DNA from 2 places in the uncultured Caballeronia sp. genome. Region 1 is predicted to be linked to the other one. Evidence: predicted binding sites of a transcription regulator. Region 1 holds the regulator's gene; the other holds the start of a gene.

Region 1 (3,871 bases):
ACGATAAAAATTGCGCGCCGCAATCTCCTGCCCTTCCTCGCTATACAAGTACTTGAGGTAAGCCTCGGCCAGCTTGCGTGTGCCATGACGGTCGACGACCTTGTCGACGACGGCCACCGGCGGCTCAGCCAGAATGCTCACCGAGGGCACCACGATCTCGAATTTGTCCGCGCCGAATTCCTTCAGCGACAGGAACGCCTCGTTTTCCCAGGCGATCAGCACGTCGCCCTGACCGCGTTGCACGAAGCTCGTGGTGGCGCCACGCGCGCCTGAGTCGAGCACGCCGGCGTTCTTATAGAGCTTGGTCACGAAATCCTTGGCGGTCGTCGCATTGCCACCTGGCAAATGTTCGGCGTATGCCCATGCCGCGAGGTAGTTCCAGCGCGCGCCGCCGGAAGTCTTCGGATTCGGCGTCACAATCGATACACCCGGCTTCAGCAGATCCGGCCAGTCCTTGACCTGCTTGGGGTTGCCCTTACGAACGAGGAACACGATAGTCGATGTATAAGGCGACGCGTTGTCCGGCAAACGCTTCTGCCAGTCCTGCGCGACCAGACCCTTGGCCGACAATGCATCGATGTCATAAGCCAGCGCCAGCGTTACCACGTCAGCCTGCAAGCCATCCAGAACCGAGCGCGCCTGACCGCCCGACCCACCGTGCGACTGCTTGAACGTGACCGTCTCGCCGGTCTCGGCCTTCCATTTCTTGCCAAAAGCCTGGTTGAAGTCCTGATACAACTCGCGCGTCGGGTCGTACGACACGTTGAGAAACGACGTATCGGCGTGCGCTTGCGCGATCATCCCGATTCCCGACGCAGCCCCGATAACCGCCGTTGCGAGCAGTTTCCTGGCACGCACGCCCCACCCCGATCTACGACTCAACATTCCCCGTTCTCCGTCTTATGGTATTCGATGGGCTGAGTCTATCGACGGCCTTTCATTATTAAAAATAATTGTTCTTCATGTTTTTAGATCAAAAAGTGCTAATGAAGGCTGGCAGCGGCGTTGCGACCGCTAAACGGGTGTTGGAGCAGCCTGTTTCCGCCCTCTGTGTGGTCTGGACGACGCCGAACTTAAAGTAAAGCTTGAAAAGCGGCGAATACTGTATAAAACTACAGGCATCTGTTCATCCATACAGTGGGTGGCGGACCAGACAAGGGGCTAAAGCACGTGACCAAGACAAGCAAACTGACTGCGCGGCAGCAAGAGGTTTTCGAACTGATCCAGCGCGCAATCGAGCGCACGGGATTTCCGCCCACGCGCGCCGAGATCGCGGCAGAACTCGGTTTCAGTTCGGCCAATTCCGCCGAAGAGCATCTCCGTGCGCTGGCCCGTAAAGGCGTGATCGAGCTGGCGGCGGGTTCCTCACGCGGCATCCGGTTGCTGAACCAGCCAGGTCCTGATGACGGACCGCATCAGTTCACATTGCCGCACGCGAGCATCATGCAATTGTCCCTGCCGCTGGTTGGGCGCGTGGCTGCAGGCAGCCCGATCCTTGCGCAGGAACATATCTCGCAGCACTTCGCTTGTGACCCGGCACTGTTCTCGAGCAAGCCCGACTACCTGTTGAAGGTTCGCGGGCTTTCCATGCGCGACGCCGGCATCTTCGACGGTGACCTGCTCGCAGTGCAGAAGAAGAACGAGGCAAAAGACGGCCAGATCGTCGTCGCGCGGCTCGGTGACGACGTGACGGTGAAACGCTGGAAGCGTCGCCCGGACGGCGTCGAACTGATCGCCGAGAATCCCGATTACGAAAACATCTTCGTGGCTTCGGGTAGCGACGAATTCGCACTTGAAGGTATCGCTGTCGGACTGATCCGATCCGGCGAATTGTGATGTGCTTCGAGCGCGGCCGGCTTGATGGTCACGCTCTGATTCTCGTCTTTTGATTGCTGCTTTCTGATCCGCTCTGCGGCGGCGGGCGCTCCCGCTACCAGCCGCGCCGCGGTTGAATTTCCGGCCTTATAAAGCGTGACGGACATCGCATCCGCGATGAACCGGCGCGCACCCTATTGTTCACGGAGAAACATCATGGAACGATTTGCCCGCCTGTTTTCTGCCTCGTTTTTATCTGCTTCGTCGGCTGCGTCAGCTTCTTTCGCGCCCGCAGCACGGTCGCCGCTTTCATTCAGGCAATTCCGCGAGTTCGGCCGCTTTCGTCATCTGCGCGCGCTGATCTCCTGCAAGATACGGAAGGACACAAACACGCCGGACATGTTCGACGAACCGCCTGTGCTGCCTTCGCGGCAACCTGCGTTTGCACGGGTGTCGCTCAGCGCGTCGGTTCATGCGCAAGCCGAGCGCCGTGCGCCGGTGCGGGTTTATCGAGGCGAATCGCGCGTGATCATGGTGGGCAACATTGAAGCGGTTTCGCGCATGATCGACCGTTATATCGACGAAGAACGCGCGGGTGTCGAAGGCGGTCTTCTTGCGTGAACTTCAGGTAATCCTCGTGATTGTTCGAGTTTGAGGGATAGATTTCGTGACGGCGCGGTCAATTGAGATTGGTTGTCAGTTGGTCGTCGTCAATCACCTCGAACTCACGAAGGCACCCTGACGTATGTCTCGCATCAGCAAATCCGTTCTGACCGCACTGATCGTAATTGCGGCCGTCGCAGCGCTCGGACTACTTTACGCATCACCTTATATTGCGCTGGACCGCATGAAACGCGCCGCCGATACGCGCGATGCCGAGACGGTGAACGCGTACGTGGATTTTCCGCTGCTGCGAGAGAGTCTGAAGGAACAAGTCGGGCAACTGCTTACCCGGAAGATCGATGTACGTAAAAGCGGCAATCCGCTGGCGTTGCTGGGCGCAATGATTGGCGCCGCGCTGATCGGTCCACTCGTGGATTCGTACGCAACGCCGGATGGCGTGGCGGCAATCCTGAACGGCATACCGCCGCGAGGCGATCCCGGCGAGAAACCGCCGGCTCCGCCCTCGCCCGATTCCGCCACACCTGGCACGGCACCCAGCGCACAGCAATCTCCGCCTGTCACGAGCGCGCCGGCGCAACCGGCGCCCAAGCAGCCGCCACAAACAACGGCGGGTTATAGAAGCTTCGACACGTTCACGGTGAACTACCGGCACGGCGCCGGTGACGCGCGCTATTCGGCCATTCTCAAACGATACGGCCTGTTCTCGTGGAAGCTGGTCGGCATCGAGTTGAACGGATGAACCGGGCTTCAGGTACCTTGACGCCCTGCATCCTCACACACTCACTTCGGCCTTGACGGGGACTGCGGCGTGGGCGGCATCTTCCTGCTCGGCCGTCGATCCGGTCGGCGACACGGCCACCAGAATGCTGCACGACACGCGGTCCATCAGCGGCGTGTTCCCCGCGCCCATCCACCACCGCGCCAGCCCGGTGCGGCAACGGTGTCCCACCACGACCAGATCCACCTGAAGACTTTGCGCAAGCCCGGCAATCTCATCGATAGGATGCCCGAACGCAAAATGACCCTCGGCATGTACACCACGCTCGGTCAGCCAATCCACGCCTTCGTGCAGGATGTCGCGGGCCGCGTCTTCAAAGCGCCCGCAGGCCATGTCGGTGAGGAGGCCCGCGCTTTGCGCGATGCTCGAACGCATATCGACAACGGCCAGCAGATGGGTTTCGGCTTTCAGCTCGAGCGCGAGATTTGCGCCGTCGCGTAACGCCTTGCGTCCTTCGCGGGAGCCGTCGTAGCACAGCAGGATTTTTCGGTAGCTTGCCATGGTGGTTCTCCGCGCTGCTCGTGGCAGCAAAGGGCATCGAAAAAAACAGTCTTCAACGTATTGCGCGTGTTGCCCCGTGCCATCGGGCAACATGACGCGAGTGGCGTTGCCGTCATCATGGTGCGTTGCCAAATCGCTTGCAACGATGGAAAA
Region 2 (3,871 bases), on a different contig from region 1:
GCCGCCCGCAGCACATTCTCGGCGCCAAGCCTTGCAACCAGCAATTCCAGCAGCCGGTTATGGTCCTCGGGCGAGCCGCCGGGTTCGGGGAAAAGCGTCTCGGTGGGCGGTTCGGCCGCCTGAATTTTTGCAGCGCTCAACCGCATGGCAATGACCGCCGCGACGAGTTCCGTGCGCCCGAGCCGCTCCTTGAACAGGCGCACGAGATGCTGTTCGTGCCAGGTCGGTTCGGCAAGCGCGATCTGGATGATCGTCGGGTCGATGGCGCTGCGCCCGCGCTCATGTTCCAGCGTGAGCGTGGCGTGCGTGAGCGCGAGTTGCTGCGTGCTCAGCCAGCCGCACATTTGCACGATCAGCCGGCGCGCGGAAAACAGCATGGCTTCCGCATTTTCGATGCGATCCGGCAACTCGATACGCGCACTGAACGCCGGCGGCACGGCCAGCCACTCGTACAACTCGGGCGCGATGCCGTAAGCGCGATCCAGTGAGTCGAGCAGCGCGACGCCGCAGCGTTTTTTCAGGCCGGCGCGCGGCAGGCGCCGGATGTCGTTCAGCGTCTTGCAGCCGAGCCCCGAAAACCAGTCGGCGAACGCGCGCACTTCCTGTACGGATTGAAACGGCAGCGCGCCGAGCTTACGTTCGAGCGACGCCATTTTCAGCACGCGCCGCCTGATGTGGGCACGGCCCGCGCTTTTGGCAAGCAGCCAGGCGCCCTGACCCGTCGGCGATGTACTCACGCGCGCACTGAGACCGATTGCATCGACGATATCCCGCATCTGCTGGCACAACTTCACGATACCGCCAAACAGCCGCAAGCTCGCCGTCACATCCACAACGATGGTTTCCTCGTCGCACAACGCGACCATGGGCGAGAACTTCATCAACGAAAAAGCGGCCTCGCGCATCACGTCCTGTTCCTTGACCAGGTCGCGCTCGAACATCAGCGTGTCGGGCGCCAACGTGAGCACGCCGCCGCGCTTCATGCCGAGGCACACGCCAGCCTCGCGAGCACCCGGGTCCGCGATCAGGACCTTGTCGTGGTCGAGGACGACGCAGCCGTGTTCAGGCCTACGCGACCAGCGTGGACGGAACACTTCCAGCGACAACCGCGGTAGATGGATGCCGACGTACACGGGCATGGGGGCTCAACAAAATGGGAGAAGGTTGCAGGGTGACGGACAGTCTTTCGGTGCGGATCGGGCCTTTGCGCTTGATGACATCGACAACAATGCCGCTGCCCGCCGGACGCACCGCCAGCCGCAACGTAGCCGGCGACGAATCCGGCGCGCACGCAAGCGGGCGCACCACCATGAACAGTGTTTCGGACGACTGCGCGGCCAGGTGCAGACGCCGCAGCGACTCGGTGCGCATATGTTGCTGCCAGAAAACGAGTGCGCCGCAACTGCCGGCCTTGAGAATTTGCTCGGCTGACCAGAGGGCATCGGCCATTTTTGCCGCACGCAACCGGAGCAGTTTGTCGAGCGGCACGCCCAGGTAGGCGAACGCAAGCGAGTTCGGAATATGGGGCGGCTGCACGAGCGCGATCGGGCGTTTGCTCACGGCGGCGAGCGCCGGGCGCAGCAGCCTGACTTCGCCCACGCCCGGCTGCTGCACCAGCAACTCGATCAGCGTGCCCAGCGGCCAGCCGCCGCCGGGCAATTCAGCGGAAAGCACGGCATAGCCCGTGTCGACCGTCTGTCCGTGCGAGCGGGCAAGCTGCGACCCGCGCCACAAGGCGATTCCCCCAAAACCGGGATGCGTGGTCGAGTCGATCAGGGCGTCGAGACGGCACGACGCCTTGCTGGACTGCGGGAGTTTCTCTGGATTGCCGAAGGCGGAGTTCACGGGGGACCTCTTGCTGAGTACTGTACAAATATACAGTAATTCTAGCGCAGGAATTCTCCACCCGGGAAATCAATAGGACAGTTCTTAAGCGCGTGTGTCACGCCGGCAGACAGGTGAAAACTCCTGCTTGCGCTCTGTTTTTGCTCAACGTATATTGAATGTCACCCAACAACTATTGCGATGCGATAAAAAATGACTGAAGACATTTTGGTATCCCGCCATGAACGTGTAGCGATCATCACGCTCAATCGTCCGGAAAAACTCAATGCGTGGACCACGCCGATGCGCAACGCGATCATCGACGCACTGGAACGCTTCGACGCTGACGACAATGTCACGGCGATCATCATGACGGGCGCAGGCAACCGCGCCTTTTCCGCCGGGCAGGATCTCTCGGAGGCCCATGACTTCGACGGCGAACGTGCGGTCGCCTGGGTCAAGGAATGGCAGCGTTACTACGCTGCGCTGCGCGGCCTCAAGAAGCCGCTGGTGATGGCGCTGAACGGCACGGCAGCGGGCTCGGCGTTCCAGGTGGCGCTGCTTGGCGACATCCGCGTCGGTCATCCGGGCGTGCGCATGGGCCAGCCGGAAATCAACGCGGGTATCGCGAGCACGACCGGTCCGTGGATCATGAACTCCATGCTCGGCATGTCGCGCACGATCGAACTGACGCTCACGGGCCGCCTGATGGACGCCGATGAATGCAAGCAGATCGGCCTGATTCACCACATCGTGGCCGAAGAAAAAGTACTGGAAAAAGCGCTCGAGATCGCGACCGACCTGGGCAACAAACCGCCGGTTGCAATGCGTCTGGATAAACAGCGATTCCGCGAAATGACCGAGCCGGGTTTTCAGGACTGCATAGAAGCGGGCGCTCGCATTCAGCGCGAAGCCTACGATTCGGGCGAACCCGCTCGCATGATGGAAGAGTTCTTCCGCAAGCGCGCGAAGTGAGCCGGTCGCGTTTCATCTACTGAACCATCGAGCGGGAGACCATGGCAATGACGCAACACTTCAACGAAAAGCGGCGCCGGCTGTTGCAGGGTGCAGGCGCACTTGCGCTCGCGGGTGCAATGCCGGTGCTGGTCCGCGCGGATGACAAGCAGATTGTCGTGTCGGACCCGGGCGGCCCTTATACGCTCGCGTATCGTCAGGCGTTCTACGATCCGTTCGAAAAAGCGACGGGCATCAAGGTGGTAAGCGTCGCACGCGAGTCGCAGCCGGTCGCGCAGTTCGAAGCGATGGTAAAGACGAAAAACTATGTGTGGGACGTGACCACACTCACGCTCTCCGCCGACATTCCATACCTCGAAGCGAAGGGCCTGATGGAGCCGATCGGCCTCAAGCCGTCGGACTTCCCGGATGTGATGCCCGAAGCGATCACGCCCAACTGGCTGGGCGTGGACGTGTATTCCACGGTGCTCGCGTACCGCACCGACAAATTCCAGGCGAACGGCCCGAAATCGTGGACAGACTTCTGGGACGTCAAGCGTTTTCCGGGCCGCCGCTGCCTGCGGCGCAGTCCGCTCGACACGCTGGAGCAAGCGTTGCTCGCCGACGGCGTGCCGCTCGACAAGCTCTATCCGCTCGACGTCGACCGCGCATTCAAGAGTCTCGACAAGATCAAACCGCATATTGCGATCTGGTGGACTTCGGGTGCGCAGTCCATGCAGGCAATCCAGAGTGGCGACGTCGACATGATTTCACTATGGAACGGCCGCGCGCAGTCCGCGATCGACGGCGGTGCGCCGGTCAGGATCGTCTGGAATCAGGGCCTTTATTCCATCGAAGGATGGGGTATTCCCAAAGGCACGCCGCGCGCCGAGATGGCGAAGCAGTTCGTGCGCTTCTGCGCGGACGCAAAGCGTCAGGCGCTCCTCACGCAGACACTTGCTTACGGACCCACCAACCGCAAATCGTTCGAAACCATCCCGCCGCAGCGCGTTCCCTTGTTACCGACTGCGCCGGACAACATCCGCGACATGAAGCTGCCAAGTCCGCAGTGGTGGCAGGAGAATCGCCAGAA

What was found. The regulator LexA, encoded in region 1, represses DNA repair genes until DNA is damaged. The targets are predictions, from matches to a motif close to ACTGTATNNNNATACAGT.
Region 2: a site for LexA is predicted at 1,865-1,882, ahead of imuA (translesion DNA synthesis-associated protein ImuA). Genes of this name have one in related genera too.

The regions. Positions count from the first base shown of each region.
Region 1 is NZ_CAXTGZ010000128.1:9,537-13,407, reverse strand. It holds partial or broken gene ACFFAR_RS11350 (sulfate ABC transporter substrate-binding protein) at 1-885, opposite strand, end outside; gene lexA (transcriptional repressor LexA) at 1,171-1,836, shown strand; gene ACFFAR_RS11340 (hypothetical protein) at 2,032-2,436, shown strand; gene ACFFAR_RS11335 (DUF2939 domain-containing protein) at 2,561-3,178, shown strand; gene ACFFAR_RS11330 (universal stress protein) at 3,212-3,718, opposite strand.
Region 2 is NZ_CAXTGZ010000072.1:12,682-16,552, reverse strand. It holds partial or broken gene ACFFAR_RS07335 (DNA polymerase Y family protein) at 1-1,139, opposite strand, end outside; gene imuA (translesion DNA synthesis-associated protein ImuA) at 1,069-1,776, opposite strand; gene ACFFAR_RS07325 (enoyl-CoA hydratase/isomerase family protein) at 2,038-2,799, shown strand; gene ACFFAR_RS07320 (ABC transporter substrate-binding protein) at 2,847-3,871, shown strand, end outside.